DNA from 3 places in the Halomonas sediminis genome. Region 3 is predicted to be linked to each of the others. Evidence: predicted binding sites of a transcription regulator. Region 3 holds the regulator's gene; each other region holds the start of a gene.
The links. The regulator sigma-54, encoded in region 3, starts transcription at its own class of promoters, with help from an activator protein. The targets are predictions, from matches to a motif close to TGGCACNNNNNTTGCTNT.
Positions count from the first base shown of each region.

Region 1: LG290_RS15885 (P-II family nitrogen regulator) is a predicted target of sigma-54. The motif match lies at 854-871, and genes of this name have one in related genera.
Region 2: glnL (nitrogen regulation protein NR(II)) is a predicted target of sigma-54. The motif match lies at 2,009-2,026, and genes of this name have one in related genera.

Region 1 is NZ_CP085246.1:3,358,272-3,368,559, forward strand. Features, by position in the region: gene LG290_RS15880 (ammonium transporter) at 1-390, opposite strand, end outside; gene LG290_RS15885 (P-II family nitrogen regulator) at 459-797, opposite strand; gene LG290_RS15890 (accessory factor UbiK family protein) at 1,140-1,520, shown strand; gene LG290_RS15895 (hypothetical protein) at 1,666-1,980, shown strand; partial or broken gene LG290_RS15900 (transposase) at 2,093-2,534, opposite strand; gene LG290_RS15905 (hypothetical protein) at 3,143-3,505, shown strand; gene LG290_RS15910 (YifB family Mg chelatase-like AAA ATPase) at 4,317-5,825, shown strand; gene LG290_RS15915 (alpha/beta hydrolase) at 5,773-6,771, opposite strand; gene LG290_RS15920 (hypothetical protein) at 6,911-7,102, opposite strand; gene LG290_RS15925 (MFS transporter) at 7,137-8,420, opposite strand; gene LG290_RS15930 (malate synthase G) at 9,124-10,288, shown strand, end outside.
Region 2 is NZ_CP085246.1:217,044-227,331, reverse strand. Features, by position in the region: gene ntrC (nitrogen regulation protein NR(I)) at 1-824, opposite strand, end outside; gene glnL (nitrogen regulation protein NR(II)) at 817-1,863, opposite strand; gene glnA (glutamate--ammonia ligase) at 2,231-3,637, opposite strand; gene LG290_RS01145 (hypothetical protein) at 4,233-4,745, shown strand; gene LG290_RS01140 (hypothetical protein) at 4,969-5,118, shown strand; gene LG290_RS01135 (metal ABC transporter ATP-binding protein) at 5,118-5,864, shown strand; gene LG290_RS01130 (metal ABC transporter permease) at 5,848-6,738, shown strand; gene LG290_RS01125 (metal ABC transporter solute-binding protein, Zn/Mn family) at 6,763-7,692, shown strand; gene LG290_RS01120 (cupin domain-containing protein) at 7,835-8,503, shown strand; gene LG290_RS01115 (DUF6164 family protein) at 8,522-8,890, opposite strand; gene gloA (lactoylglutathione lyase) at 8,915-9,448, opposite strand; gene thiE (thiamine phosphate synthase) at 9,554-10,183, shown strand; gene LG290_RS01100 (DMT family transporter) at 10,161-10,288, opposite strand, start outside.
Region 3 is NZ_CP085246.1:1,169,060-1,179,347, forward strand. Features, by position in the region: gene rapZ (RNase adapter RapZ) at 1-880, opposite strand, end outside; gene ptsN (PTS IIA-like nitrogen regulatory protein PtsN) at 1,018-1,488, opposite strand; gene hpf (ribosome hibernation-promoting factor, HPF/YfiA family) at 1,493-1,804, opposite strand; gene LG290_RS05685 (RNA polymerase factor sigma-54) at 1,966-3,384, opposite strand; gene lptB (LPS export ABC transporter ATP-binding protein) at 3,503-4,282, opposite strand; gene lptA (lipopolysaccharide transport periplasmic protein LptA) at 4,279-4,776, opposite strand; gene lptC (LPS export ABC transporter periplasmic protein LptC) at 4,773-5,363, opposite strand; gene LG290_RS05705 (KdsC family phosphatase) at 5,365-5,907, opposite strand; gene LG290_RS05710 (KpsF/GutQ family sugar-phosphate isomerase) at 5,963-6,949, opposite strand; gene LG290_RS05715 (ABC transporter ATP-binding protein) at 7,209-8,033, shown strand; gene mlaE (lipid asymmetry maintenance ABC transporter permease subunit MlaE) at 8,045-8,836, shown strand; gene mlaD (outer membrane lipid asymmetry maintenance protein MlaD) at 8,856-9,320, shown strand; gene LG290_RS05730 (MlaC/ttg2D family ABC transporter substrate-binding protein) at 9,366-10,010, shown strand; gene LG290_RS05735 (STAS domain-containing protein) at 10,007-10,288, shown strand, end outside.

The DNA.
Region 1 (10,288 bases), 1.3 Mb from region 3:
CTCGGCCACGGCACCCGAGACGATCGACATGGCGGTGGCCACGAATACCACTTGGAAGAAGAAGTCGGCGCGCATGGAATAGTAGGGGGCATCATCGCCACCGGCGGTCACCGCCTCCACGCTATTTTCGCCGCCCAGCAGGAAACCGAGATTAGGCAAAAAACCACCGCCCGGACTTGAGTACATGATGTAGTAGCCGACTAACAGGTACATGGTGCAGGCGATGGCGAACAAGGCAATGTTCTTGGTCAGAATTTCAGCGGTATTCTTGGAACGCACCAAACCGGCTTCCAGCATGGAAAAGCCCGCGGCCATCCACATCACCAGCACACCACAAATCAAAAAATAGAACGTATCGAGCGCATAACTCAGCTCTGTTAATTCCGTCATTGGAATGTCCCCTTAGGCTTGCAAACGACGCAGTCACTGGACGGCGAGAGGTTTAAATGGCATCAGATTTAAACGGCATCGGCGCCGCGTTCACCGGTACGAATGCGAATGACATCTTCAAGAGGAGTGACGAACACCTTGCCGTCCCCGATCTTGCCGCTATTGGCGGCGTTACAGATGGCATCCAGAACGCTTTCCAGACGGTCGTTGTCGACCGCGACTTCCAGTTTGACCTTGGGCAGGAAATCCACCACGTATTCTGCACCCCGGTAAAGCTCGGTATGGCCTTTCTGGCGACCAAATCCTTTGACTTCCGTGACGGTAATTCCTTGAACCCCATTGTCTGCCAGGGCTTCGCGCACGTCGTCCAGCTTGAATGGTTTGATGATGGCGGTAATGAGTTTCATCCGGAACTCCTTTGGTGAACAGCGGCAAATGCCGCCCGGCAATTACCTGAACCGTTAATGCGCATACCGTGCCACCAATAATTTATTTGTTTTTTTTCAAAATCTTATTTTTAAATTCCTTGTCTTCCTCTAGTCAAACAAGCCAGTTTTCGAGAGCCGTTTTTCCGCTGATGCACCAGGAAAGATCAGCCTGTGAAGTCGCTCGCATCATTTTGATGCATAAAAGACCCTGACAAGCACATGCGCGTCGTCATTGGGTTGCGTATCCTGTGAGGGATACCGTAAAAAGCAACGCCCAATTTCACAGGCTTTACTTTCAGGCCTTACTTTTAGGAGACTGCCATGGCGCCCCAAGACCCCATCAGCCGGCTGGCCCAGCAAATCGGCGAGCGTTTGCAGAATGCATCCCAGGCCCCCGAAGACATTCAAAAAAGCATGCAGCAGGTCGTGCGCGGTGCATTCGACCGTCTCGAGCTCGTGTCGCGGGAAGATTTCGATATCATGATGGACGTGCTTCAGCGTACCCGTGCCCGTGTAGAGGCCCTGGAAAGCCAGGTGGCCGCCCTCGAAGCGGCGGTGGATAAAGCACAGTCCGCTTCCGCCGCGCCTGTCCCGACGAAAGACACGCCCCCCATGGAAGCCGAAGCGCCTCCTCTCCCGGCGGACGCCAGCAGCGAAGTACCCAAGCCTGCGGATACGTCACCCAAGCCCGGCGATTCATGAGGCAAACCAAGTCCACAACAACTGGCCAAGCCCACACCCGCTGGGCTTGGTTTTTTTTGATGCTCTGCTATTTTTTCCTGAAGGGAGCTGGAAAGGTAGTTCAGCCGGAAAGCTAAATGGCCACCACAGCCAAAGGAGCAATCACATGAAAAACGCCCCCACCGATAAGGAAAAAGCCAACGAAAAGCAACGGGCTGAAGAGCTAATAAAAAGAGACATGCCCAAGGGAAGTCCATCTCAACCTTCCAGACCTTCCCCAGAAGACGCAAAAGAAGAGGTATATCGTCCCGAGGAGAATGTAGATAACCAAAAAGCGGGCACGACAACGCCTCATCACGGCAATGTGCATGATGATGAAAAGGAGCTGCCTGGCTGGCAACTGACCAAGGACAAGGCCGAGCATAAGAAGCACATCAACGAAGCGACCGAAAAGGCCAAAAACCCCAGACGTAACGGTTAACACCGACCGGCCCGAAGGCAGACGGGCAGGATTAGCCTGTGGAGCGACTGGAGCGGGGGGCAGCGGCCTAGCCGTTGTCTAGTGAAGGCGTGTTGAAGCAGTATCGTCTCTTCACGGTGGCCTGCTTGTAGGCGTGTGGGCCTGGCTGTTTGCAGATCAGTTCCAGTTCACTCATCAGCTGGCGAACCTTGAAGCGTCCGATCACAACGCCTTCGTCATTAAGCATGGTGGTGATCATACGGCTGCCCGCTGAACTTCAGTTCTTGCGAAATATCCGGTTCACATCGGCTCACAAAACCACTCGTTCGGCGTCCACTACCGACCGCCTGGAGCGAGATACTTCAAACGCTCACAGCGGGATTTCCAATTCCTGGATCCGCTGCTGCTTCGGCATCAGCGCTTTGGACTTGGGAGTAACCCCGCCATGTTCTTCTGAGAGCTGCTTTACCCACCCCCTCAAGGCGTTTCGCCGACATTCAAGGAGCGGCTGGCTTCGGCAATCGTATACCTTGATCAAGCACCAGGCCGGCAGCTTCCTGCTTGTACTTCGGCATAAAAGATCGCCGTTTTTCTGGTCATCAGACACCTCACTTATGGTGGCAATATTACCACCTACGTTGGTGCTCGGTTTCATTGGACTACTACACACGATCACTCCGGCTGTCCTCGATGAGCTGATGAGATTCGATACCAAGACGTTTTACCAGAAGATTTGTCCCGGACGAAGAGCCACGCTGTAGCTGAGAAAATCTTGGGAGAACGGACCATGTAGTCCATCGGTGTCAGACAAGGCACACAAACCCTAGAGACAGCCATAGCCTTGTTCTTCATGTTAGTCCGGAGGGAAGTCGCTGATACCAATGACCCCGAGTTTCTTGAGGTATACCCATATGAATCCATTAAATTTAGGAATAAATCGCGAGAGAAAATGAGAATTATTTATATCTGTTACATATGTGTGGTGGTATGATTTTTCAGCAATATCTCAATGACTTAATGAGATTTTTTCGAAGCAGCTCTAGGCGAGGGGCTATAATAAAGCTAGCACCTTATAACGAAGGTATTAGTAATTGAAGAGTGTTAAATGCCGTCAAATGTCCTAATCTGAATTAGTATTACTCAAAAAATAAGTAACCTAAATTCAAGGATCAAGGGATTAAACATGAACACCCGTAAGGTATTATTTATCGCTCTTATATCACTGACTGTGACTGGCTGTGCAAGCCGTGCAAACTCAGTGGCCCCAGCATCTGTGTCTGCCGTGGAGTATTCGGGAATGTCTTGTGGAGATACTCGCGCCCAACTCTTTGATGCTCGCGAGCGTAGCAACGTACTTACAAGGAAGCAGAACAACGCGGCAACGGCGGATGCAGCCTCAGTCTTTCTTTTCCTGCTGCCTCTGGGATCAGTGTTCGGGGCTGATGTTTCCGGTGAACTCGCCCAAGCCAAAGGAGAAGTCGGAGCACTGGAGCGTGCAGCCACCATCAACTGTAGAAGAGAATCAGTTGCAATGAATGCGAACTGAACAGGATGATCACACACATTCTCTAACCTAAGTTCGTCTATTCGCTCCTGAAGGCCCATTGAAGCTCCAGGGGCGAAATTACATTCAAATGAGCTTATGATGAGCTGCATGTAATTGCTTGGAAATGATTACTAATACTCTTCTATGTGGTGTTCATTGAGAAGGCGGTACCTTATACGGCGATCAAGTCTCACTGCCATGCTCCAGTGGAACGCCAGGTCTCCCGATAGGAAATCCACGACAACCTTCGAGCTTGTTTCTCGTCTGCTCTATTTCATCGTCTAGGGAACCGCTGATCAATTCGTCTCTGGGCAACTGAAGCGTTCAACGTAGCCTGATTACCGTCTCAGCAATCGATATCTGACCACCTCAAGTGGCCTGTTCACCTGACAGCCGTGTTATCCGGTCGCCAAGCAGGACTCAAGACACACTGACCCTGTCAGCGTGTCCTTGGCATCAGGTGCGCTCTCAATGGCTAGGTCGATACTCATGCAGCCACACGTGGCCTGGCTGTCGTAGATGACATCTTCTAACACTTCATCGGCGAACGCCGACAGCGATGCATACAAGCCTGCGGATACGTCACCCAAACCGGGAATTCATGATCCAGCCCAAGCCCACACCAGCTGGGCTTGATTTTTTTGATATTCTCTTCGCTGACCGCGTGGGTGTTACCGCCACCGCCCGTGAGCCGAGCAAGATCAATCTTCCAGCCTGTGCTGGGTCAACCTTCCTAGAAAGATCTAGCCCTTTTATCTTACAAGAAAGAGCCAAATAGGCTAGGTTGGAGAGAAATCGCGAGGGAACCGCCATGACACTGGCCATTGTCGCCACCCGTGCCGGGCTGGGGCTGGAAGCACCGGAAGTGCACGTCGAAGTTCACCTGGCCAACGGCCTGCCGGGCTTGACTCTGGTGGGTTTGCCGGAAACCGCCGTAAAAGAAAGCCGCGAGCGGGTACGCAGTGCCTTGGTCAACGCCGGCTTCGATTTTCCCAACACCCGGCGCATTACCCTGAATCTCGCCCCGGCGGATCTACCCAAGGAAGGCGGGCGTTTCGATTTGCCTATCGCCCTAGGGATCCTGGCGGCCTCCGGCCAGCTTCCGGTGGAAGCCCTGGAAGGCATGGAGTGCGCCGGAGAATTGGCGCTGGACGGAAAGTTGCGCGCTTTTCCCGGGGTGCTGCCCTTTGCGCTGGCCACCCGCAGGACAAGGCGCCGCTTGATCATCCCCCGGGAATGCGCCGAGGAAGCCGCCCTGGCCGGTGATCTGGAGGTATTGCCTGCCGACAACCTCTGGCAGGTGGTCGCCCATCTGCTCGGCCAGGAACACATTGCGCCGCACCGGCTCGGCCCCAGAGCCAAGGCGGAAGGCCTGATCGACGACCTGGCCGAAGTGCGCGGACAGCATCAGGCGCGCCGCGCCCTGGAAGTCGCTGCGGCAGGTGGCCACAACCTGCTCTTCGCAGGTCCGCCGGGTACCGGCAAGACCATGCTCGCCAGCCGGCTGCCCGGCATTTTACCGCCGCTGAGCGACGATGAAGCCCTGGAAGTGGCCGCCGTGCGCTCGGTCTGCGGGCTGACGCTGGACCAGCATTGGGGGCGAAGACCCTTTAGACAACCACACCACAGTGCCAGTGCCGCGGCCCTGGTCGGCGGCGGCTCCAAACCCAAGCCCGGCGAGATCTCGCTTGCCCACCACGGCGTGCTGTTTTTGGACGAATTACCCGAATTTTCGCGCCATGTGCTGGAGGTGCTCAGGCAACCGCTGGAATCCGGCACCATTCATCTGGCACGCGCCAGCCACGAACGCCGGTATCCGGCTCAGTTCCAGTTGGTGGCGGCGATGAACCCCTGCCCTTGCGGGCATCTGGGCGACCCGCGCCAGCGTTGTCAGTGCAGCAACGCCCAAATCCAGCGTTATCAGGCCCGGGTTTCCGGCCCGCTGCTGGACCGCATCGACCTCCAGGTGGAGGTGCCCGCCTTGCCTGCGCAGCAACTCACCGCCCAGACCCAGGGGGAGTCCTCCGCCGCGGTACGCGAGCGGGTCATCGCTGCACGGGAACGCCAGTTGGCACGTGGCGCATTGAATAGCCATCTGGGTGGGCGCGAACTCGAAGCCGCCTGCGCCCTGCAAGCCGACGAACGCGCCTGGCTTGCCGAGGTACTGGAAAAACTCAGGCTTTCGGCCCGCGCCTACCATCGGGTGCTGCGTGTGGCGCTGACCCTGGCGGATCTTCAAGGGGAGCCACGTCCCGCGCAACCGCATCTCATGGAGGCAATTGGCTATCGTCAGCTGGATCGGCTGTTGAAAGGAGGCTAGCCGACAGCGCCAGGTGGTCGATGAAGTCATCCAGAGCACTGAATAACACTTGGCGAATGGGCTCGGCTTCATTGACCAGATGATGACGCGCCTCGGGGTGACGATGCACTTGCGCTTGCGGAAACTTTTCCTCCAGCACTGCCAGGTTCCATTCCCAATCCACGGTAATGTCCTGTTCACCTTGAAGAATCAAGGTGGGTACCTGGCTGGGGGGCAGCGCTAGCAGCCGAGGCATCCAACGGCGCATGGCGCTTATCCAGGCCACGTTCAAGTGGTTGTGCTGGAGCGGGTCCTGTTCACGTAAAAATTCGGTGAAGGCCTCATCGGTCGTGTTAGCCCGGTATTTGCGCGGTAGCTGACTCACGAACGGACTTGCCAACCAATGCACCCAACTCGATTGGCTCCAGCCCCAGGGGCGCACCAGCGGTGCCAGCAATACCAGCCCCGACCAATGGGCGTTATCCGCGCGGGTCAGAGCGTCGGTGGCCAGAATCGCCGCGCCGGTACTTTGCCCGACACCCAGCCAAGGTTTCGGGGCCAGACCTTGTTGCTCAAGGTAGTCCTGCAGGTAGATCAGGCAGTGTTGATAGTCTTCAAAATCTTTAATCGTGGCGCGTGGTCCGCTGGAAAGGCCGTGGCCGGGCAAGTCCCATAACACCACGCGAAAGCGTTGTGCTAATAGTCTTTCGAGTAGATGTCGATAAAGCCCCAAATGGTCGTAATAACCGTGCACCACAAACGCCGTGCCTATCGGTTCCGGTGGACTCCATACCTGGCACCACAACTGGAAGCGCTGCGTGTCGAGATAGCCGACATACAGACCCACGTGCTCGGTCAACAGCGGGGCCAAACCATAATATTCCAGATAATCGGTCAGCGGTTGACCACCTTTCGAATCGAAAGGGGCTATCGGCCCCAAGGCCTGCAGGGGGGTAAAGTCGGTCATCGTATCCTCCAACAGGGTAGGACAGGGGTATGCCACGAGTCGTTCACGCTGAGACGAAAGCGATTTGCGTGAATGCAGCAAAATCTCACCATACCAGAAGGTACCCGCGCCGGCAGGACGGCATGAAACGATTGCAGCCTCACTCCCAGTCTTCGACGCCCGCCATGTCAGGAAGCTCGTGGGCGATGCCCTTGTGGCGGGTAAAGTCCATGCCCCCTCGTCGTGACAGTTGCGACACTCCAGTGAATCGTTGGCCTCGGAGCGGTTGGTGAAGTGGATGGTCGGCGGGCAGCGCTGCACCGAAGTAATAGCCAGACAGGCCTTGACTCACCGGGGCCTTTCCCCGACTCCTGCCGGTGCCGCCCTTACGGGTGGACGGCCGGCTTCTTCACCTCATCCTCGGCGGGCTCCTCCAGCGGCTCGCCCTCCTCGTTCTGGAGCTGATGATCGTACGCCGCCTGGAGGCCGGCATCCTCCTCTTCTTCCTCATCGGCCTGGGCTATGTGGCCCGGGTAGAACGGCGACAGGATGGCCGCCAGGATGCCGAGCGCGGCGAACATGGCAAACGCGTCGGCGTAGCCGAAGGCATTCACCAGCCCGCCGACGACCGGTGAGCCGCTCGCCTGCCCGAGCGATACCGCCATGAAGGGCAGCACCGGGCCCATCGACAGCCGGCCCGGCAACAATCGGATGCCGGTCATCAGGTAGAGCCCCGTCAGGCTCATGTAGGCCAGGCCGAAGACCAGTGCGGAGAAGACCGCCAGCAACGACTGCCCGGGACTCGCCGCCAGCAGCGCCAGGCTCGCGGCCAACATCATCAGCATCAGGGCCTGGGTGATGGGAGGATTGTTACGATCAGCCAGGTCGGCCACCACGGCACCGCCGAGGCCGGCGATGCCCACCGCGAGCCATAGCCAGCCGGTGGTGCCGGACGGAAGGCCGCCGAGGGTGACCACCAGGTCGGGCGCGAAGATCCAGTACGCAGAGGAGACGAAACCCATCACGAAGGCAAACAGCGATAGCCTGACGAGGCGCGACCATGGCAGCTCGCTGATCGGGGGCGGCGGCGCGGCGTTCCCCGGCGCGATCCGCGACACGGAGGGCAGGAAGAGCCAGGCGGCAATCAGGCCGATGCCCGCCAGGACGGCGAAGGAGAGGTACGCGAAACGCCAGGCGTCGGCCAGGAATAGCACCGTCGGTACGGCTACGATCACGCCGATGCTGGTCCCCGCGTTCATGATCGAGCTAACGCGTCCGTGCATCGAGCGTTTCACCAACGCCTGCATGACGGCCGTGAGCGCGGGCATCATCAGGCCGGTGCAGATACCGCACGCGAACACCCCCACGCCCAGCAGCAGCGCGTCGGCGGCCTGGCTGATCATCGTCAGGCCGCCGACGCCGAATGCCCCGGAGAGCACCGCCGTGTTGCGGGCGCCGAGATGGTCGGTGATGAACGGCGCGATCGCCGTGGCCAGCAAGAAACTGATGAGCGGCAGCGCGCCGATGATGCCGATCACATATGGCGTGAGTCCCAGCTCGTCTCGGATGGGGGGTACGAAGAGCCCGAAGGCGAAGCGCGCGAGCCCGTAACTGATCGCGACCAGCGCCGCACCGAAGATCGCAAACCCTGTGCTCGAAAGAGGCTTCATGCCGCTTCCCCCAGGCAAGCATCGAGGATGCCGGTTGCTCCCGGGGCCCGGCGCCGCACTTGCCGCGCGATCACCGCCTGTTGATGCCCGCTATGGTTATTTTCCTGGATCACACTGCCTCCCTCATATCTCGGGTTCATAGAATAGCTGCCGCGCTCTGAAGCAGCAGGTAAAGTCGGGAGGGCCAGCGGCACGACCGTGGTGGCAAAGGACTCGAGGACAGTCGCGCGATCCGGGGTGGCGCCCATGGCAGTGCCTCTTGGCGGGTGAAGTCAGGACGCTCGATTGAATCGCACTCCTGGGGGCCGGTCAAGCCGGCGCCCCCAGGAGTGCGGCGCCATCGGAGGTGATCTCACGGCCCTTGTAGCGTGGAAACGAGGCGGTCGGCGTGATACATTTCGTCATGGTGGCTGTTGCGGTTGATTTTTGCGTAGGCTCTTGAATAATAACCGATTTTCAGCCGTTTTTTTCATTTATGGTGCAATTTCCGGGCTAGCCAGGTCGGCAATGGCGTAGCTCGATCCGATGGCAACGGGCCGGGTTGGCGTTGGGTTAACCCTATGTCTAGGGCAGGGATCTTGATCTTCGGGTTTACATGTGGAAGTATTTTCCACAAAATCGTGGCATGCCGGTTGAGTGATGCCACTACCGCTTATCCTGCGATAGGCGCAAGCCGACCGCCGACGAACATGAGGAGCCCTCTATGTCCCAACGTATCTCTCGCCATCGCCTGCAGGTGGCCACCGAGCTGGATCAGTTCATCACGGAACAGGCACTGCCGGGCACCGGCGTCGATCCCGAAGCCTTCTGGGCCGGCGTGGATGCACTCTTCCATGACCTGACGCCCAAGAATCAACAACTGCTGAAAACCCGCGACACCTTGCAAGAAGCGCTCGATACCTGGCATCGCGAAAACCCCGGTCCCGTGCAAGACATGCCGGCCTATCGCGCCTTCCTCAAGAAGATCGGTTACCTTGTCCAAGCACCGGCACATGTCTCGGCGACTACCACCAATGTCGACCGTGAAATCGCCGTTCAGGCCGGTCCCCAGCTGGTGGTTCCGGTAAGCAACGCTCGCTACGCCTTGAACGCTGCCAATGCTCGTTGGGGCAGCCTGTATGATGCTCTTTACGGCACCGATGCCATCTCCGAAGCCGATGGCGCCGAAAAAGGCACCAGCTTCAACCCCAAGCGCGGCCAAAAGGTCATCGCCTACGCGCGAGGCGTGCTTGACCGTGCCGTGCCGCTGGCCACCGGCTCGCACCATGATGCCGTGAAGTATGTGTTGCGCGACGAGCACTTGATCGTGACCTTGGAAGGCGGGCGTGAAACCGGCCTCAAGGATCCGGGCAAGCTGATCGGCTTCACCGGCGACGCTGCCAAGCCCGAGAGCATCCTGCTGGCCAACCACGACCTGCATCTGGAAATCCAGATCGACCCGTCTCATCCGATCGGCAAGACAGATCCGGCGGGCGTCAAGGATGTCGTCGCGGAAGCCGCGCTCACCACCATCATGGATTGCGAAGACTCCGTCGCCGCCGTGGATGCCGAGGATAAAGTGGGCGTCTACAGCAACTGGCTGGGCCTGATGAAAGGCGATCTCGAAGAGCAGATCGAAAAAGGCAGCAAGACCAGCACACGCCGGCTGCATGCCGACCGTATCTGGCAGACCACCAATGGCGGTAGCGTCACCTTGCCCGGCCGCTCCTTGATGTTCGTGCGCAACGTAGGGCATCTGATGACCACGCCGGCGGTACTCGATGCCGAGGGTAACGAACTGCCGGAAGGGATTCTGGATGCAGTGATGACCTCGCTGCTCGCCCTGCATGACCTCAAGAAGGATGCCAGCCAGCCGCGCAATTCGCGTA
Region 2 (10,288 bases), 950 kb from region 3:
ACCGAGAGATGCCCGCCCACCCGATAGAACTCGCCGTCAGCCAGCACACGCAGCAAGCGGGTCTGCGTCTCTGCCGGCATGTCGCCGATTTCATCCAGAAACAAGGTGCCGCCATTGGCCTGCTCGAACCGCCCCTGGCGCTGGGCGGTGGCACCGGTGAAGGCCCCTTTTTCGTGCCCGAACAGCTCGGATTCGATCAGGTCACGCGGGATCGCCGCCATGTTCAGGGCAATGAACGGCTTGCCGGCACGCGGACTATGCTGGTGCAGCGCCTGAGCCACGCGCTCCTTGCCGGTCCCCGATTCACCGTTGATCAGTACGGTAATATGCGAATGCGACAGCCGCCCGATGGCACGAAAGACTTCCTGCATGGCCGGTGCTTCGCCGATGATTTCGGTGTTCAGGCCCTCCGGCACCGTAATCGGACGCCGGCGTTCGCGGGCATGAGCCACCGCCCGGCGTACCAGCGCCAAGGCTTCGTCGACATCGAACGGCTTGGGCAGGTACTCAAAGGCACCGCCCTGATAGGAGGCCACGGCGCTGTCCAGGTCCGAGTGAGCCGTCATCACGATGACCGGCAGATCCGGATGCGCCTGGCGCAGGCGGGCCATCAAGTCCAGGCCATCGATGCCCGGCATGCGAATGTCAGTGACCAGCACATCCGGCGGATCCTCGATCAACCGCGTCAGGGAGGTGTCCGCCCGCGCAATGCATTCCACCTCAAGGTCCGGTTGCGCCAAGGCGCGCTCCAGCACCCAGCGAATAGCACGATCATCGTCCACGATCACTACCCGGGCTACATCAGTGCCTGCCACCTCAGTCATGGTGCTTCTCCAACGGAATCAATAAACGAAATTCGGTATGCCCGGGGGCGGACTCGCATTCGATCAACCCTTGGTGTTGATGCAGAATCGATTGAGCGATGGAAAGCCCCAACCCGCTGCCTTCGGCACGCCCCGACACCATGGGGTAGAAAAGCGTCTCACTCAGGCTTTCCGGCACCCCGGGGCCGTTATCGATCACCCCCACTTCACAGACTAGCCGATGGCGTTCGGCCCCCAGGGTGAACTGGCGCCGAGCGCGGGTACGCAGGGTCAGTTCGGGTGCGGTCATTTCGGCATCGGTCATCGCTTGAACGGCGTTGCGTGCCACATTCAACAAGGCCTGGATCATCTGCGATTCATCGCCGGAAAGGTCCGGCAAGCTGGGGTCATAGTCACGGCGGATATCGACATCCGGGTACTCGGCGTGCAGCAGCGAACGCACCCGTTCCAGCACCTTGTGAATATTGAGGGGCATGTGCTTGATGACGTGAGTAGGCCCGAGCATTGAGTCCACCAGATCGCGTAGCCGGTCGACTTCCTCCACGATGATATGGGTGAATTCACGCAATTCCGGGGCGTGCAGGTCGCGCTCGAGCAGTTGCGCCGCCCCTCGAATTCCCCCCAGGGGGTTCTTGACCTCGTGCGCCAGGCCTCGCGCCAGCACCTTGATCGTTTCCTGGCGGGTCATCAGCGCTTCTTCACGGGAAATCTGCATCAAGCGATCGCGTGGCTCGAGCTCAAGCAGTAATTCATCTTCCGATAAGGGCGTCACCGTGTAATCGACGGTCAATGGCTCGCCATTGAGCGGCCGCAGGCGTGCTTCACGCTGGGTGAATGGATGGAAGGCATCCCGTGCCTTAGCCAGTATCGCATCGATGCTGTCGTCATTGCCCAGCAACGTATCCAGGCTGAACCCCGAGATACGGCTCAAGCTCACCGCCAGCAAGGCTTCAGCTGCCGGGTTCATCCAGCGCACCCGGAGTTCGCTGTCGAGCAGCAACACCGCCGTGGTCAGATGATCCAGCAAGCGTTTGTACATATCACTCGCGCCAAGCAGTGTCGGCTGAGACGTGCCGGGGGAAGCGTCCCCATGGTGAGTCATGGCAATACCGTTCGGTTAACGAGAAATAAGCCGATGCCAAACCGGCAGCGGATGTCCTGATAATAGAGATCCTGACAATAAGAGTGCAAAAAATACGCCAGCTATGTCGTAGGCCACGGGCTGAGCACTATTTTGTTTAAACAACAGACCCGTTTGTTTAAACGACCGACCTATTTATTTAAACGACGGGGACATATTAGTCACTGACGCAATCCTGTCGCCTAAGCCTTCGCACCATAACAGTGCATCCTAACGCAAAGACCCTGCCGAAGCAGGGTCTCGTAACAGCAGCGATGAAGATGAATCAGCAGCTGTAGTACATGTCGAACTCGAGCGGGTGCGTCGCCATGCGCAGACGTTCCACATCTTCGCTCAGAAGCTCGATGTAGGCATCGATCATGTCATCGGTGAACACACCGCCTTCGGTCAAGAAGGCACGGTCGGCGTCCAGCGCTTCCAGCGCCTGATCGAGGCTCGAGGCCACGGTCGGCACCTTCTTGCCTTCTTCCGGCGGCAGGTCATAAAGATTCTTGTCCATGGCATCACCAGGATGAATCTTGTTCTTGATGCCGTCGATACCCGCCATCAGCAGGGCCGCAAACGCCAGGTAAGGGTTGGCGGTCGGGTCAGGGAAGCGAGTTTCGACGCGCTTGCCCTTGGGGCTTGCCGTGTACGGAATACGAATTGACGCAGAGCGATTACGCGCGCTGTAGGCCAGCATGACCGGTGCTTCAAAACCCGCCACCAGGCGCTTGTAGGAGTTGGTGGACGCATTGGTGAAGGCATTCAAGGCACGGGCGTGCTTGATGACACCCCCAATATAGTACAGCGCCATTTCGGAGAGTCCCGCGTACTCCTCACCGGCGAACTGGTTGACACCCTCTTTCCAGAACGACTGGTGGATGTGCATACCGGAACCGTTGTCACCCACCAGCGGCTTGGGCATGAAGGTTGCGGTCTTGCCGTAGGCGTGTGCCACGTTGTGGATCACATACTTCATTTCCTGAACTTCGTCGGCCTTCTTCACCAAGGTGTTGAACCTGACGCCGATTTCATTCTGGCCGGCGTTGGACACCTCGTGGTGATGCACTTCCACCGTCTGACCAATGGCTTCCAGGGTGTTACACATGGCGCCGCGCAGGTCATGGAAGCTATCCACCGGCGGAACCGGGAAGTAGCCACCTTTAAGGCGCGGACGGTGGCCGAGGTTGCCGCCTTCGATAGTGCGATCCGTCGACCAGGCCCCTTCTTCGGAGGTGATCTTGTACATGGAGCCTTCGATATCGGACTTCCAATGCACCTCGTCGAAGATGAAGAACTCAGGTTCCGGACCGAAAAAGGCGGTGTCGCCCATGCCGGTAGACTGCAGGTAGGCTTCAGCACGCTTGGCGATGGAACGCGGGTCGCGCTCGTAGCCCTGCATGGTGGTCGGCTCGATGATGTCGCAGCGCAGCACCAGGGTCGCATCTTCGGTGAAGGGGTCGAGGAAGGCGGTGCCATCTTCCGGACGCAGAATCATGTCCGACTCATTGATACCCTTCCAGCCGGAGATGGAAGACCCGTCGAACATCTGGCCGTTCTCGAAAAACTCTTCATCCACATCGCGAGCGGGGATCGTAACGTGCTGTTCTTTACCGCGTGTGTCGGTAAAGCGCAGATCCACCCATCTGATCTCATTTTCTTCAATTAGCGCGAGGGTCTTGGCTGACATAGTGTTCTCCGGTATGAGCGTGGCTTTCAGCAAATCAACTCGTTGATATTGTTCAATCTCACCGCAGCTTCTGCGTCATGGTGCCAGGAAGCCATCGGGTAGTTAGAAATCGGCTCTTGTTTTAGCACGCCATACGTCATGTGACTATGCGTGCTGAGCGTCTGCCTTTATTAATGCACGGTTCGTGCCAAAAATGCACCAATAGCGACTAAAAAATAATAAATAACTGATTTTAAGATATTTAAACAAATAAACTCATCCATTTCAGTGCTTTTCTCACTCTCTTTTAGCGCATTTAATCCCTCATCCTTTCCTATCAATGCACCAAAAAAACTCAGCAACAACTCATACTGCACCAAAATAGTGCCAAATTAAAAATTTCCATGGTGACAATCTCGGGAAAACTTTAACTTGATACTCAAATAAACCAAATACTACAATCAATTACGCTAGAGCGTATTTACGCCCAAGCTTTCCCCCTACGGAGTCAGCCACAATGGGTCTTCTATGTTTTATCACAGATGCCTTAGTGACTGGCGCCATGCTTCCTCGTCATCTGGGGGCATTGCACTCAGTAGCGCTGGAGAGTTCTCACGTGCAGCTTTTGGTGACGACATCCCAGCCCGACCCGCGTCTTTCGCAACTGGAAAGCCGCTACCAGGTGCGATGCCTGCTGACGCCCGAACTCACCCTGGGCGAACGCTTGAACCATGCCGCCCTGAGCAGCCAGGCCGACTGGTTTGTATTTGCCTGCCAGCCAAGCTGCCCCACCCCGGCTGCCTGGCCGAAAATCATTTCCCGGTTAAACGCTCATAAGCTGGATGTGTTGATGATCGGCATGTCTCGCCCGGGCCTGTTCGAACGATTACTGCAACGTTTTTTCAACAAGACCCTCTTGCTACCCCACTATTTTGCCGTCACGCGTAGCTGGCTGGAGAAGATCGGCGGCTTTGATCCGGAACTGGACCACAACGCTCTCCACGATTTACTTCAACGTCTACAAACCTGCCCCACGCGCATTCAGTACATTAAAGTACCTCTCAAAGCACCCTTGCACTTTGATCCCCCAACTGTCGGCCCCACGCCTTCTTTGCGACGACCGCCATAACCGGCGGTCTTTTTCTGAGCTGCCTGTCGGCAGCGAACGACGAATCATCCCCATGGCTGTGGGGATGAAGCGTTTGCTTAATTACTACTGACGCGCATCAACTAATCCCTTGCACTCTATGCCCTTTCATCGCGGCGCGATAAAATAGCGGAGTTTGGCTCGCACCAAATGTTATGTTATAACTTACTGCAATTCTCTCATTACCTGAACGAGGATGCTTCTCATGGTGCACCGTGCCCACCGACACCGGGAAGAAGGCCCTTGCCATTTTTCCTTGATGTCGTTGTCTGCCACGCGCCGCCTGATGTTAGCGCTGATCCCCCTGGCCATGCTGTGGTTGCTGGTGGGCTGGGCTAACGGATGGTGGCCGTGATGCACGCAAACAACTCACGTCTACGGCTGCACGACCTTCAGCTGGCGCAGAGCGGGCGGATGGTGGTGGAACATCTCGACGGTCGCTTTCTGGATGGCGCCATCACCGCCTTGATCGGCGCCAACGGGGCGGGCAAGAGCACCTTGATTCAGGCCATCATGGGGGAGCTTCGCCCGATGGGGGGCAAGATCATATGCGACGTTCCCAAGGAACGGCGCGCCTGGCTGCCGCAGCAACTGGCGCTGGACCTGACCTTCCCCATGAGCGTGGAAGAACTGATCATGACCGGCACCTGGCCCAGCCACGGCGCCTTGAAGGGTTACTGCGCGGCGCATTACCGCCAGGGTCGCGAGATCATGGCGCGGCTGGGCATTTCCCACCTGGCTCACCGGCCGTTGGGCGAGCTTTCCGGGGGCCAGCGCCAGCGGGCGCTGATCGGCCGTACCTTGATGCAAGGCGCCGAGCTTCTGTTGCTGGATGAGCCCTTCGCCAACGTGGATATCGAAACCGTGGATGTGTTGATCGACGTCTTCCACGACATGGCCAAGGACGGCGCCACCCTGGTGGTGGTGTTGCACGACATGGAGCAGCTTTCGCGCCTGGCCGATGAAGTACTGATGCTGGCGGGCGGGCATGGTCGCTGGGCGTCACCCAAGGAAATTCTTGGCCGCTATGCCGGCCAACCCGCCAAGGCACCGCGCCTGCCTCTCACCTTTCCGGATAGCATTCATGTTGGCTCTGCTTGATAGCTGGTTTATCAGTCCTTTCGAATACGGTTTCATGCGCCGGGCATTGGTGGCCAGCTTGGCGCTTTCTCTGGCGGCTCCGCCGTTGGGTGTCTTTCTGGTATTGCGCGGCATGAGCCTGATCGGCGATGCCATGGCTCACGCGATATTGCCCGGCATCGCGCTGGGTTTCTTGCTGGCGGGGTTTTCGCTGCCGGTAATGAGCCTGGGTGGGGTCATGTTCGGCCTGTTGGTGGCGCTGCTGGCTGGCAGTGTGTCGCAGATGACCGGCCATCGCGAAGATTCCGCGATGGCCAGTTTCTTCATCATGTCGTTGGCGGCCGGGGTGATGTTGATCTCGCTCGGCGGCAGCAGTGTGGATCTGACGCATGTGCTGTTTGGTTCGATCCTGGCGGTCAATACCACCGCGCTGATTCTGATCGTGAGCATCAGTAGCTTGATCGTGGTGCTGATAGCCACCTTGTTTCGCGCCATGGTGGTGGAGTGCCTCGACCCCTTGTTTCTGCGCGGCCAAGGGATACGCGGCGGCGTGATCCAGGGGGTATTTCTTGGTTTGGTGGTACTTAACCTGACCGCCGGTTTCCAGACGCTGGGCACCTTGATGGCGGTAGGCCTCATGATGCTGCCCGCCACCACCGCCCGCTTCTGGAGCAAGCGCCTGGAAGGGCTGATCGGCATTGCCGTGGTCTGGGCGATGCTCGCCAGCACCGGTGGGCTGTTGGTGTCGTATCACTTCAACCTGCCGTCCGGGCCGAGCATTATTCTGCTGGCGGGGGTCGGCTATCTCGTTTCGGCCTTGGTGGGGCGCCATCACAGCTTGGCCGCCAAGTTTCGTCGTCGTGTCATTCCGCTTGGTGCGGAAGACCCTCATTAAGCTCATCCCTTTCAGGAGAAACACATGCGTTCCTTTTGCTCTTCACGTTGGCTGGTCGGTTTTTCCGCCATGCTTGCCCTGCCGGCGGCCATCGCCGCTGAACGCGTTCAGGTAACCACCAGCTTCAGCATTCTTGCCGACATGGTGGAGAACGTAGGCGGCGAGCATGTCGAGGTGACATCGCTGGTCGGCCCGGATAGCGATACCCATGCGTACTCGCCCAGCCCCGGCGATGCCCGTGCGCTCTCGGAAGCGGACTTGGTGGTCTTCAACGGCCTGCAATTCGAAGGTTGGATGGAGCGGTTGATCGAAGCCAGCGATTACAGCGGCCCAGTGGTGACCGCGACGGCAGGTATCGATACAGCGGATGCGGATGCTCACGATGACCATGCCCATGGTGACGACGACCCTCACGCCTGGCAGGATCTGACCTTGGGTAAGGTGTACGTCACTAACATTCGGGATGGACTGATCGAAGCCAACCCTGAAAATGCCGCTACTTATCGCGAGAATGCCGAGCGTTACATCAATGAGCTGGAAGCCACCGATGAGGAAATTCACCAGTTGATCGGTGAGATACCCGCCTCGACAAGTGTGATTACCGGGCACGACTCCTTCAGCTACTTCTCTTCTGCCTACGGGGTACGCTTCTTGTCACCGGCTGGGCTTTCCAGTGCCTCGGAGGCCAGCGCCACCAACATGGCGCAACTGATCGATGTGATTCGTGAGCAAAATGTTCAGGCATTGTTTCATGAAAACATGACCAATCCCGCCGTGCTCAATCAGCTGGCCGAGGAAACCGGCCTGCCGGTTGCCGGTACGCTCTACACCGATGCCTTGGCCAGTGAAGGAGAAGCCAGCACTTATCTGGGCATGATGCGCCATAATGCCCAAACACTTAATACAGCGCTGGCTGACCCGGATCACGACGATCAGCATGGTCACAGCCACTGAGCCAGTGACAAGCGTTAACGCCGCCTTCGGGCGGCATTTTTGTCGGCAAGGTATCGATGTCGCGTTATATCAGGGGGTTGCATCGAGGATGCCGCTTGAAGGAAACTGACGCTCCCGCCGTGGTCACGGAGACTCTGCCACCATGCGTCTAAACGCCGATTTTTCTCATTTTGCCAGCGTGACGCCCGCTGAGTATCACTGGGTAGACTCCCCTTCACCCGGAGTGGAACGCATGCGGCTTGACCGCATAGGCGAAGAAGTCGCCCGCGCTACTTCCTTGGTGCGCTACCCTCCCAATAGCCATTTTTCGCCCCATACGCACCCAGGCGGTGAAGAAATCCTGGTTCTGGAAGGCGAGTTTGCCGACGAACACGGCCGTTATCCTGCCGGCAGTTACCTGCGCAACCCGATTGGCACCTCGCACAGGCCGGCGGTAGGCGACAGTGGTGCCTTGATTTTCGTCAAGCTGCATCAATTCGACCCCAGCGACACACTGCATTTTGCCCGCAATTGCGCGCTTTCCCCTTGGCAGCCCGATCGGCAACCCGGGGTAGCCTATAAGGTGCTGCATACTCACAAGAATGAAAGTGTCAGCCTGGAACGCTGGGCAGCCGGTACCGAAGTCAGCTTTTCCCCGCTCAAGGGAGGTCAGGAAATTCTGGTATTGGAAGGCGAGCTGAAGACGCATGCCCCCGCCGCCCTCACTCATTACCCCAGCGGCAGCTGGCTACGCTGGCCCGATGGTGCTACCCCCACGCTCAGTGCCGGCGATGAGGGTGCGGTGTTTTATGTCAAGCGCGGCCACTTATGATCCATCGCGATTGAGCCTTCAGTCACTGAGCATGGTCATGAAGGGCAGCAATGAAATTGCGCCGATCAATGCCACGGCAATCAACACCAGCAGGACCTGAACAGGGTGAGCCGCCAACCGACGCCACAGGGTCGGTGCCTCACCCCGGGCCAGAGCCTCCTGGTGTTCGGCTCGCACTCGCGTGCCGCGTGCCCGCTGGTAGTCATCGAGCACTGCACGCGCCCGGTCGAGTTGGCCTTCATCTCGCAGCCAGATCGCCTCAACCCCCATGCGAAAAAACCCGGCATGGGTTTCGTAGGTATCAAAGCCATGGGACACCAGCAGATCGCGCACCTCGCCGGCTTCTTCATCCGTGACGTTATGCAGGCGAAACAAAAGTTTAGCCATTAGTACTCCCCGTTCACGCCTAGGCTAGTCGCCCATGGCACCCATTCGCGCCGCTTCGACAACCTCGATCCAGTAACCGTCGACATCCTTGATGAAGATGACATCCTTCATCTTGCCTTGGTCGGCACGCTTGATGAATTCCACTTCGTTCTCATCGAACCACGCCTGAGCGGCCTCCAGGTCCGGCACCGAGAAACAGATATGGCCAAAGCCTTGGGGCTCGGTATTGCCATCGTGGTAGGAAAAATCTTCCTGCGTCTCGGTGCCCCAGTTGTGGGTCAGCTCGAGCAGGCCTTTCTGATTGAACGTCCAGACAGTACGCTGCGCCGTGTCTTCGGGAACCTGGTCAGCATTTTCCAGGTTCGCCAGGAAATACAACGAGAATTGCATTTCCTCGAAATCCAGCCGCCGCAACACCCGCATGCCCAGGATTTTCGAATAGAATGCCAAGGCCTTTTGCGGGTCCTTGACTCGCAACATGCTGTGATTCAAGCGAAACCCTTTTGCTTGTGGCGCAGGTTTTTCGACGCCGGGATACTGCTCACCAGCAAAGCTCATGCGTATCTCCTTTAACTAATTCGAGCCTCATCTTATCCTACCGTTCAATGCTCGCGTCCAATACTATCGACACCCAGCCCAACCCTGACTCGGAGAATCATCCCCATGAGGCGACCTGACCTAACGCTTTATCTGGTCACTGATACGGAGCTCTGCCGGGCCTACGGCTTGGAACACACAGTGATGGCCGCCGTGAAAGGTGGCGTAACGGTGGTGCAGCTACGCAACAAGCAGACCGGCGATGAAAAGATGATAAACCAGGCCAAGCGTTTGAAAGCTGCCCTTTCCGGTACCGGCGTGCCCTTGATCATCAACGATCGTTTGAACGTGGCGTTAGCCAGTGGCGCGGATGGCCTGCATCTGGGACAAAGCGACACCGCAGCCCTTGAGGCCCGGGCAGCACTGGGCCCAGAGGCGATCATCGGGCTTTCCATCAATACGCCGGAGCAACTTGCCAAGGCGCCCATCGAGCTGCTGGATTACTTGGGCCTAGGGCCGGTGTTCGCAACGCCGAGCAAGCGCGATCATGCTCAACCGCTGGGGTTTGCAGGGCTCGCCACATTGGCTGAAGCAAGCCCGTTACCCTGTGTGGCTATCGGGGGATTGAAAACCCAGCATATGCGAGACGTACGCCAGACGGGTGTGGACGGCGCTGCACTGGTAAGCGCCATCTGTGGTCAGCCCGACCCTGAAGCTTCAGCGAGACAGCTGCTCAAGCACTGGGGCGCCGTTTAAGTGTGGTGCGGCGATCATGGTAGGCAATCGCCAGGCCGCTGCCGATGATCAGGATGCTGCCCAGCAACACCCATGCATCTGGAATTTCTCCCCAGAACCACCATC
Region 3 (10,288 bases):
CTTTCTCGGCACTGAGAGTGTATTGCAGCCCCAGTTCGCGATGGCGCAGACTGATATTACCGTAATTATTCATGACTTGTCTGGCCAGGCGTTCGGCCATATAAACTGACCGATGCTGCCCACCGGTACAACCGATGGCCACCGTCATGTAACTGCGTTGACTGCTTTGATAAGCAGGTAGCCAACGTTCCAGCCAGTCATGGATATCGTTGTACATGCTATGGACGATGGGGAAGTCATCAAGAAATTCGATGATAGTGGCATCGCGTCCATTCGATTGACGTAGCCGAGGGTCCCAGTAGGGGTTGGGCAGGCAGCGTACGTCAAATACCAGATCGGCATCCAGGGGAACCCCACGCTTGTACCCAAACGACTCGAAGGTGAGCGCAAGCTGGTCACGTTGATGATGAGCCACCTGGTCGACAAGGCGGCGACGCAGGTCATGCACGGATAACCGCGAGGTGTCGATCATCAAGTCGGAAAGGTTGCGGATCTCGCTGAGAGCCTTTTCTTCCTCGGTGATGGCTTCTTCCAATGTCATGTCACTGTTGCGAGTCAATGGATGACGTCGGCGCGTCGCTGAGTAACGTTCCAGCAGGATACGGGCATCGGTGGTCAGGTAAATGACTTGGCAATCGATACCCCGTTCGCGCAATTCCATTAACAGGCTGGGAAAACGCTCCAATGCGTAGGGCAGGTTGCGTGCATCGATGCTCACCGCCAAATGGGTTCTTTCGCTTTCCTGAACCAGTTCATCCACCAGTGAACCCAGCAACATGGCGGGTAAGTTATCAATGGCGTAATAATCCAGGTCTTCCAAGGCTTGCAGAGCGATGGATTTTCCCGAGCCGGAGCGCCCGCTGATGATCACGAGTTGCATATGAATCTCCTGCTCCTGGCCAGGCGTCACCCTGCAGCGTCTAGTGAGGGGCTGCGAGGAGGCACGAAGGTATGACGGATAAGGTACTCGTAGGCTGATGCAGAAAACAATAACGTTCAGAACGTGAACAATAAAGTTCAGGAAACGTCCTGGTTTCGAATCGTCGCCATCAGTATGTCAAGCAGTTCGCGTTGGCTGGCACTCTTGCGTAACTGAGCACGGGTGTCCGCATCGTTCATGATCGTGGCTACCTGGCCGAGAAGCGCGAGGTGAGTGTCATCGGCTTGTTCCGGTACCAGCAACACAAACAGCAAGTCGACCGGGTCGCCGTCAATGGCGTCAAAATCCACCGGTTCGGCAAGCTTGAGAAAGCTGGCAATAGGCGCATCGCAGTGGGGACTGCGGGCATGAGGAATAGCGACTCCATTGCCGATTCCCGTACTGCCTAGGCGTTCTCTGCCAATGAGTCGACTGAAGACCTCTTGGCTATCCAGGCTCGGGGTATTCTGAGCAATGAAGGTGCTGAAAAATTCCAGTATACGCTTCTTGCTCCCCCCGGGCACGTCGTAAAGCACACGCTCGGGGGGCAGGATGGCTTCCAGTGACATCAGGTTAACGCACCCCGGCGCCTTGGGCGCGGGCTTGTGCTTTTTCCTTATGCTTGACGAGCTGGCGATCGATCTTATCCGCCAAGGCATCTATGGCAGCGTACATATCGACATCCGTGGCTTCGGCATGCAGTTCGTCAATACCGCCTGCATGCAGGGTACAGGCGGCTTGTTTACGTTCTTTTTCGACAGACAGGACTACTTGTACCGTGGTGATATTGTCGTAATGTCGCTCTACGCGAGCGAGCTTTTCATTGACATAGTCACGCAAGGCGTCAGTCAGTTCCACATGATGACCGGTGATATTGACTTGCATTGACGTACTCCTTCTCTGTCGGGCTGTGACTTGATTGTAACCCTTTTTCCTTTCAAGCAAAGCCCTTGGGAAAAGATTCTTGAATCTCATTGATTCAGCTCGGCTTATGCGTTGATTGCGGGCTTTGTTCAGGCTTTTTTCTGTAAGATCTTTTCTCGAGACTATCTTAATCGACGGCGTTCACTGGAAGGGGGGATTCCCATGGCTTCGCGGTATTTGGCGACTGTGCGACGTGCCACCTTGACGCCGTTTTCCTGTAGCAGTACCACGATTCGGCTATCGGAAAGGGGTTTGCCCGGAGGTTCTTCCTGAACCAGTTTCTTGAGCCGTGCGCGAATGGCGGTACTTGAATGGCTATCGCCCTGGCTTTCGCCGCCTCCCACCTGGCTGGAAAAAAAGTACTTGAGCTCGAAGACGCCACGCGGGGTATGGATGTATTTTTGCGTGGTTACTCGCGAGATGGTGGATTCGTGCATCTCAACGGCGTCGGCAATATCCGCCAGTATGAGGGGTTTCATGGCTTCCTCGCCATGCTCCAGAAAACCGATCTGCCGGATAATGATTTCGCGCCCTACGCGTAGCAGGGTGTCATTGCGGCTGGACAGGCTCTTGATCAACCAACGTGCTTCCTGGAGATGCTCCTTGAGGAACTGGTTATCGTGGCTCTTGTCAGCGCGCTTGATCAGGCTTGCGTAATCCGGTTGAATTCTCAACCGGGGAAGTGCCTCAGGGTTAAGCTCCAAGTGCCAGCCTTGCGCATCATGGCGGACTACCAGGTCGGGAATCACATAACTATCGGTCGTTTCGGAAAAGGCGCTGCCCGGCCGTGGGTCGAGACTTCGAATCAGATGAATGACCTCATTCAGCTGCTGGTCATCGAGACCCAGGCGGCGCTTGAGCAGGCGTAAATCGTCCTTGCCCAAGGCTTCCAGAAACTGACGCACCAGACGTCGTGCCTGGGGCAGCAACGGCGTCTCATCGGGTAACGTTGCCAGTTGAAGCATCAGGCATTCACGCAGATCTCGGGCGAAGACGCCGGTAGGCTCGAATTGTTGCAAGCGCAGCAGTATCCCTTCCACTTCTCGCAAGGTGATGTGCTCGACCTGCCCGCGCAATCCTTCGCGGATCTCGTTGAGCGTCTGGGTCAGGTAGCCATTGGTATCGAGGGCATCGATAAGACTTTCCGCTACCAGCTGTTCACGGTCGTCGAAATCAGTCATCGCGAGTTGCCAGAGCAAGCGGCTTTGGAGGCTTTGCCCAGCGGCCTGGCGTTCAAAATCCGGTCCTTCCGAAGTGCCGCCAACCATAGAACCCATGTCCTGGTAGGTATCCGACCAGTCGCTATCGACAGCAAGCTCGGTGGGGATATCCTCCGACCATTCCGGCTCGGGAGTTTCATTGACGGTTTGCTCGCCGAACTCATCCTCCTGTTCCAGCATCGGGTTGCTGTCGAGTGCCTGCTGAACTTCCTGTCGCAGATCAAGCGTGGATAACTGCAGCAGTGCAATGGCCTGTTGCAATTGCGGCGTCATGGTCAGCTGAGTACCCATGCGCAATTGAAGTGAGGCTTTCATGACCATAGGGAAGTCCCGCTTGCTTGATCGAAAGTTTTTACCCTAGTGCGAGCCACGACCTGACGCAACCCAGCTTTGGGTAATGATTAGCAATAAATATGCCACTAGGCTGGGAAAATATTGCCTATAAGCGGAAATCGGCACCTAGGTACACATCGCGTACTTGCTGGTTGTCTAAAATGCTTTGGGGAGGGCCATTGGCGATGATCTGGCCGTCGCCGACGATATAAGCCGTATCGCAGATGTCCAGGGTCTCACGCACGTTGTGGTCAGTGATCAAGACGCCTATATGGCGTGCCTTGAGCGCGCGGATAATGGTCTTGATCTCACCCACGGAAATAGGGTCGACTCCGGCAAAAGGTTCGTCGAGCAGTATGAACGCCGGTTCGGTAGCGAGCGCGCGGGCGATTTCCACGCGCCTGCGCTCACCACCGGAAAGGCTCATGCCCAGGTTGTCGCGTATATGGGTGACATGAAAGTCTTCGAGTAGCGCTTCCCGGCGCTGTTCGCGAGCGCTTCGATCAAGGTCCTTGCGCGTTTCCAGAATCGCCATGATGTTGTCGGCCACCGACAGCTTGCGAAATATCGAGGCTTCCTGAGGCAGATAGCCGATGCCGGCCATGGCGCGTTCGTGCATGGGGGCGCCACTGAGGTCATGCTCATCGATACTTACTTCGCCGGCATCGGCGCGTACCAGGCCGACGATCATATAAAAGGAAGTTGTCTTGCCGGCCCCATTAGGGCCCAGCAGTCCGACCACGCTACCCTGAGCGATCTCGAGACTGATATCCTTGACCACGCGCCGGCGCTTGTAGCTCTTGGCCAGATGGCGGGCATAAAGCGTTTTTATGCCAAGAGTAGACGCAGAAGCTTCACTATCGCCTGAGTGCACGGCTTGCCTCATTGTTGTTCGGGCTGCAGAGTCATGCGGATGCGTTGGGACTCCTGTCCTTCCACATCGGCGCGAGCCTGGATGACCTCTCGATCGATGAAGTATTCCAGGCGTCCTCCGGTGAAGCGGTCTCCGCCCTGAATCATTTCGGCTTTATCGATCAGTTCCACCCGGCGTTCGGCCACGTGAAAAATGACTGTGCGGGCATAACCTTCCAGAGGTTGATCCTGGCCTTCCGGGTGGTGACGAAGATAGGCGCGATCTCCGGTGGCGATAGCACGCGACAGTTCGCCTGCCGAGTTACGCTGAATTTTGACACGATCGCCTCTCAGGCGCATTTCGCCCTGACGAACTTCAACGTTACCGGCATATACCGCAGTACCGGTACGTTGATCCAGATCAAGACGGTCTGCCTCCACTTCGACCGGTGGAGGCGCTTGCTGGGCAAGTGCCACTGCCGGCAACAGGGCCAGGCTCAGCAGCGTGGCTTGCAGAAACGTTTTCATGGGGTTTCCTCTTGCTCGCGCGTTGCCGCTGGGTGGTAGCCTTGCACATCGCCGGTCAGGCGAACCTGGCTATCATTCAACCAGGTATCCATGCGCAAGGCGCGCATATGCTGGGGGGGATGTTGCAGCACCACCGGGGCGTCACTCCAGGCGTGAGCCTGACGGCTGTCATAATGCAACACTTCGCTATCCAGTTGCCAGCCGCTCTCAGGAGCGACCAGCCGAGCCGAGCCGCTGAGGGTCAAGTGATGAGCGGCGATGTCGACAGTGCCACTGTCGGCGCTGGCTAGCCATTCACGCCTTTTTTCGTCGAACAGCCTGGCTCTTGGCATCTCGACCTGGGTCAGGGAATCCTGGGGAATATGCACCAGATGGGGAGTGCGGATGGACTGCTGGATAAGCCCGTCGGCACCGAACAAGGTCATGTCGGCGCCTTCCAGTACATGGCTGGGTTCCTCGGCCTGGGCGGCGGGGTCCACCGCGACTTCCTGGGGTGCGCGAGGGTCCAGATAAACCAGCAACCCGCCGAGCAGGGCCACCATTCCGGCTATCCATAGCCAGCGCGGCAAGAAGGCTTGCCGGCTCATCTCAGCGACGGCCGTGCAGGTAGGTGTCTATGACGGCGCCCCAGTGCCCCTGCGCTTCGAGCAGGGTGTCGCAGATCTCGCGCACTGCACCATGCCCCCCATGGCGTTCGGTTACCCAGTCGGCATGTGACTGAATATAGGCAGGCGCGTGGGGTACGGTAATTCCGATGCCGGAACGTTTGATTGCCGCCAAGTCAGGCAGGTCATCGCCACAATAAGCTGCCTGATCGAGTTCGATCCCAAGGCGTTGACAGAGGTGGCGCAAGGTGGCGAGCTTATCCTCGCAGCCTTGGAACACATGAGAAATTCCCAGGGCGGCTGCACGCTGGCTGACCATTGGCGAATCACGTCCGGTAATCAGGGCGACATGAATGCCTGCGCGCTTGAGCAGTTTGAGGCCATGCCCATCCTGGGTATGAAAGGCCTTGATTTCGATACCATCGGCCTGAAAGTAGAGCCGGCCATCGGTCAGAACGCCATCCACATCCAGAGCGAGCAAGCGCACGCGGCGCAGATGGTCGAGTAAAGCAGGCGATAGGGCCATGGAACCTCCGATTGAAACGCTTCCAGGTAGAAGCATCTTTGAGTGAAAAGCCTTGTTAAATCACACCGCTGGCTAGAAGGTCGTGCATATGCAATGCGCCTACAGGATGTTCATGCTGGTCGACGACGGCCAAGGCCGTGATGCGGTTGTCTTCCATGATACGTACGGCTTCGGCGGCCAGCAGGTCAGGTGAAATGCGTTTGCCCGGACGGGTCATGACATCCTCCACGCTCAAGTTACGCAGATCATGGTGTTGATCCAGAGTGCGACGTAAATCACCGTCGGTATAGACGCCGGCCAACCGACCTTCCTTGTCTACCACGCAGGTAAATCCCAGCCCTTGTCGGGTGATTTCCAACAGAGCGTCACGCAGGGGGCTGCCCAGCGGCACCTGGGGTAAACGCGAACCGGCGTGCATCAAGTCCTTGACCCTGAGCAGGAGTCGTTTGCCCAGGCTTCCACCTGGGTGGGAAAGGGCAAAATCCTCGGCGGTGAAGCCGCGCGCTTCGAGTAAAGCCACGGCAAGTGCATCGCCCAGGGCCAATGCCGCCGTGGTGGAACTGGTGGGCGCGAGATCCAGCGGGCAGGCTTCTCGTTCCACGCCGCTGTCCAGATGGGCGTCGGCATGCCGTGCCAGGGTGGAACCGGGGCGCCCGGTCATGCTGATCAAGGGTGCGCCCATGCGCTTGAGCAAGGGCAGCAGAGCGGTCACTTCGCTGGTTTCACCGGAATTGGACAGGGCCAGCACGACATCACCACGGGTGATCATGCCTAGATCCCCATGGCTGGCTTCACCGGGATGAACGAAAAAAGCCGGGGTGCCGGTGCTGGCGAGAGTGGCGGCAATCTTGCCGGCAATATGCCCGGACTTGCCCATGCCGGTTACCACCACGCGTCCGGTACACGCCAGAATCAACTGACATGCCTGATCGAATCCGGTACCCAGTTTGCCGATCAAGGCGCCGATAGCCGCCTGCTCCACCATCAGGGTGCGCACAGCGCTTTCGCGTAGCAAGGAAGTGAGAGGGGCGGGCTGATTCATGGCGGATGGCTCAAGAAAGTGAATGAACGTCTGTACACAGGATAACATCCTCGAGGTGGGATGCCCGAAACGTAATAGCTGGATGTTTATCGCTTGACGCTAGCTATAAGGGTTAGGATACGATGTTCGATAATGTTTTTGAAATCTTGTTTTTGAAACTGTTAGTGAGCGGTTTTCTCATTCGCAACTATTCTATCGTCGACCTCGGCAATGACCTGCTGTCGACCTCAACTGCGCCATTTTCCGATAATGAGTCACCATGACTGACGTTCCTTTTGTTGAAATTGAAGATCTACACTTCACGTTCGGTGGGCGTGAAGTTTTTCGTGGCATCAACATGGCCATTCCCTACGGACGTATTACCGCCATCATGGGGCCGAGCGGGACCGGCAAAACCACCTTGCTCAAATTGATCGGAGGACAGCTGACGCCGGATAGTGGGCGGGTACTGATAGATGGTCAGGATGTACACCGCTTGTCACGCAAGGCCCTGTTCGAGCTGCGCAAGCGTATGGGCATGTTGTTTCAGAGCGGAGCACTGTTTTCCGATCTGGACGTGTTCGAAAACGTGGCTTTCCCGCTACGGGTACATACGGATTTACCTGAGCCAATGATCCGTGACTTGGTACTGCTGAAGCTTCAGTCAGTAGGCTTGCGTGGTGCCCGTACCTTGACCCCCGCTGAACTGTCGGGCGGCATGACGCGTCGGGTCGCCTTGGCGCGTGCCGTGGCGCTGGACCCGGAATTGATTCTCTACGATGAGCCTTTTGTCGGTCAGGACCCCATTTCCATGGGGGTATTGGTGGAATTGATCCGTCGCCTTAGCCAAGCGCTTGAACTGACGTCCATTGTGGTGTCCCACGACATCAAGGAAACCCTGTCGATCGCTGATTACGTTTACCTGATTTCCGATGGCAAGGTGGTGGCCGAAGGAACACCCAAGTCGCTGGATACCCATGCCGACCCTCGAGTGAGTCAGTTCGTGCATGGCGAACCTGATGGGCCGGTGCCGTTTCATTATCCGGCACCGGATTTCTATAGCGATATTCTTGACGATGCGACGGCATCCGGAGGCCATCCTTGAGTGAAAGTGGAATGACGAAAGGCATCGAAAGCCTTGCTCGCTGGGGTCGCAAGGGATGCGATGCTTCCGAGTCGCTGGGCCGCGCGGGGATTTTTCTCGCCCAGTCGGCAGTGGCGGTGCCTTCGCGTGAGGGGCTGCGCCTATGGCTGCATCAAGTATATTTCGTCGGTGTATTGTCGTTGGCGATTGTGCTGGTGTCGGGGCTGTTCATTGGCATGGTGCTGGCATTGCAAGGGTATACCATCCTGGTGGATTTCGGTGCCGAACAGGCGCTGGGGCAAATGGTGGCGCTGTCCTTGCTGAGGGAGTTGGCGCCTGTGGTCGCGGCGTTGCTGTTTGCCGGGCGAGCAGGGTCGGCCTTGACGGCGGAAATCGGCTTGATGAAAGCCACCGAGCAGCTCACCAGCATGGAGATGATCGGTGTCGACCCACTACGGCGTATCGTGGCTCCCCGATTGTGGGCCGGGTTCGTATCGCTACCCATACTTACCGTCGGCTTCAGTGTGGTCGGAATCTGGGGCGGATATTTGGTCGGGGTGGAATGGCTAGGCGTATTTGAAGGCTCTTATTGGAGCAATATGCAGGCCAGTGTTTCATTTCTTGATGATGTCGGCAACGGCATCATCAAAAGCCTGGTGTTTGCCTTGGTGGTGACCTGGATCGCAGTGTTTCAGGGCTACGATCTTGTGCCGACCTCAGAGGGTATTTCACGTGCGACGACACGTACCGTGGTGTATTCCTCACTGGCGGTACTGGGCCTCGATTTTGTGCTGACCGTGGTGATGTTCGGTGGTCTTTCTTGATTTTTTGGAGCATTTTTCAATGAAGCGCAGTAAGACAATGGAGTTAGGCGTGGGACTTTTCATGCTGGCCGGTATCCTTGGATTAGTGTTTCTGGGGTTGCGCGTCAGTGGCGTGACGCTCTCCGCCCCTGCCGAGTCCTTTCAATTGGAAGCCAACTTCGCCAATGTCGGCGGGTTGCGCCCGCGCGCGCGCGTCACCATGGCAGGAGTGACCGTGGGGAGGGTAGAAGCTATCGAACTGGATACCGAATGGTTCGATGCGCGAGTGACATTGCGCCTGGATGGCGAACTCGAGGGGCAGTTATCCCGTGATACCACTGCCGCCATACTCACTGCAGGCTTGCTGGGGGAGCAGTACGTGGGGTTGAGTGTGGGTGGCGACCCCGAAGTACTGGAGGCCGGCGATACCATTACCGATACTCAGTCTGCGCTGGTGCTTGAAGAACTAATTCAACAATTTATATCCAATATGGTCAGTGGTTGAAATTACCTTGTTTGATTGGCTTGTGCCCCAGGAGGGCTTATGAACATGAAACGTCATTTTTTGACCTTGCTAGCGATATTGCTGCTGGTAGTGCCATTGCACCTTCAGGCGCAAACGCCGAACCAGAGCCCGGAAGCATTGATTCGTGAAAATATTAACGATTTCATGAACGAGTTAGAGAAACGAGAAGATTATTACGCTGACAATATCGATGAACTCAAGGAGTTGGTTGAATCGAGTCTCGAAGAAGTGGCAGATTTCCGCTATATCGGGGCCAGCGTGATGGGTAGGTATTATCAGAACGCCACACCAGAACAGCGCAGGCGCTTTGCCGACATCTTTCGTCAGACATTGATTGATACCTACACCAAGGGCCTGGTGACATTCGATTATGATGAGCTGCGAGTGCTGGATACTCAGCAGCCGCAACGCCAAGAGGATCTGGCCAGCGTGGCAATGGAAATCGTGGCTACCGATGGCTCGGTATACCCGGTCAGCTACAGTCTGCGGCTTTCGAATGGCGAATGGCGTGTAGTGAATGTGATCGTCAATGGCATCAACTTGGGGTTAACATTCCGTAATCAGTTCGATCAAGCCATGCGTGACCATAATCGTGACTACGATGCGGTTATTAACAACTGGGCACCTGAGCTTGCCGTGGAAGAGCTTGAAGAAGGGAGAGGTGCGTGAGCTTGCTTCTTGAAGAGCCCGCATTTCGCTTGAACGCACAAGGCAATACCTTGTGCGTTCAAGGTGAGGTTGATGTTTCGGTGGCAGCGCGACTGGCTACTGCTGGAAGTCAATGGTTGAAGCAGCAAGCAGCCGGTACTGAAGTTAGCTTCGATTTCACTCAAGTTGAAAAAGCCAGCAGTGCCGCCTTGAGCGTGTTATTGCAATGGCTGCGGATCAGCCGTGATCAAAAGCTGCTTTTCCAAGAAGCTGCCTTGTCGCCGCCTCTGCGCCGACTG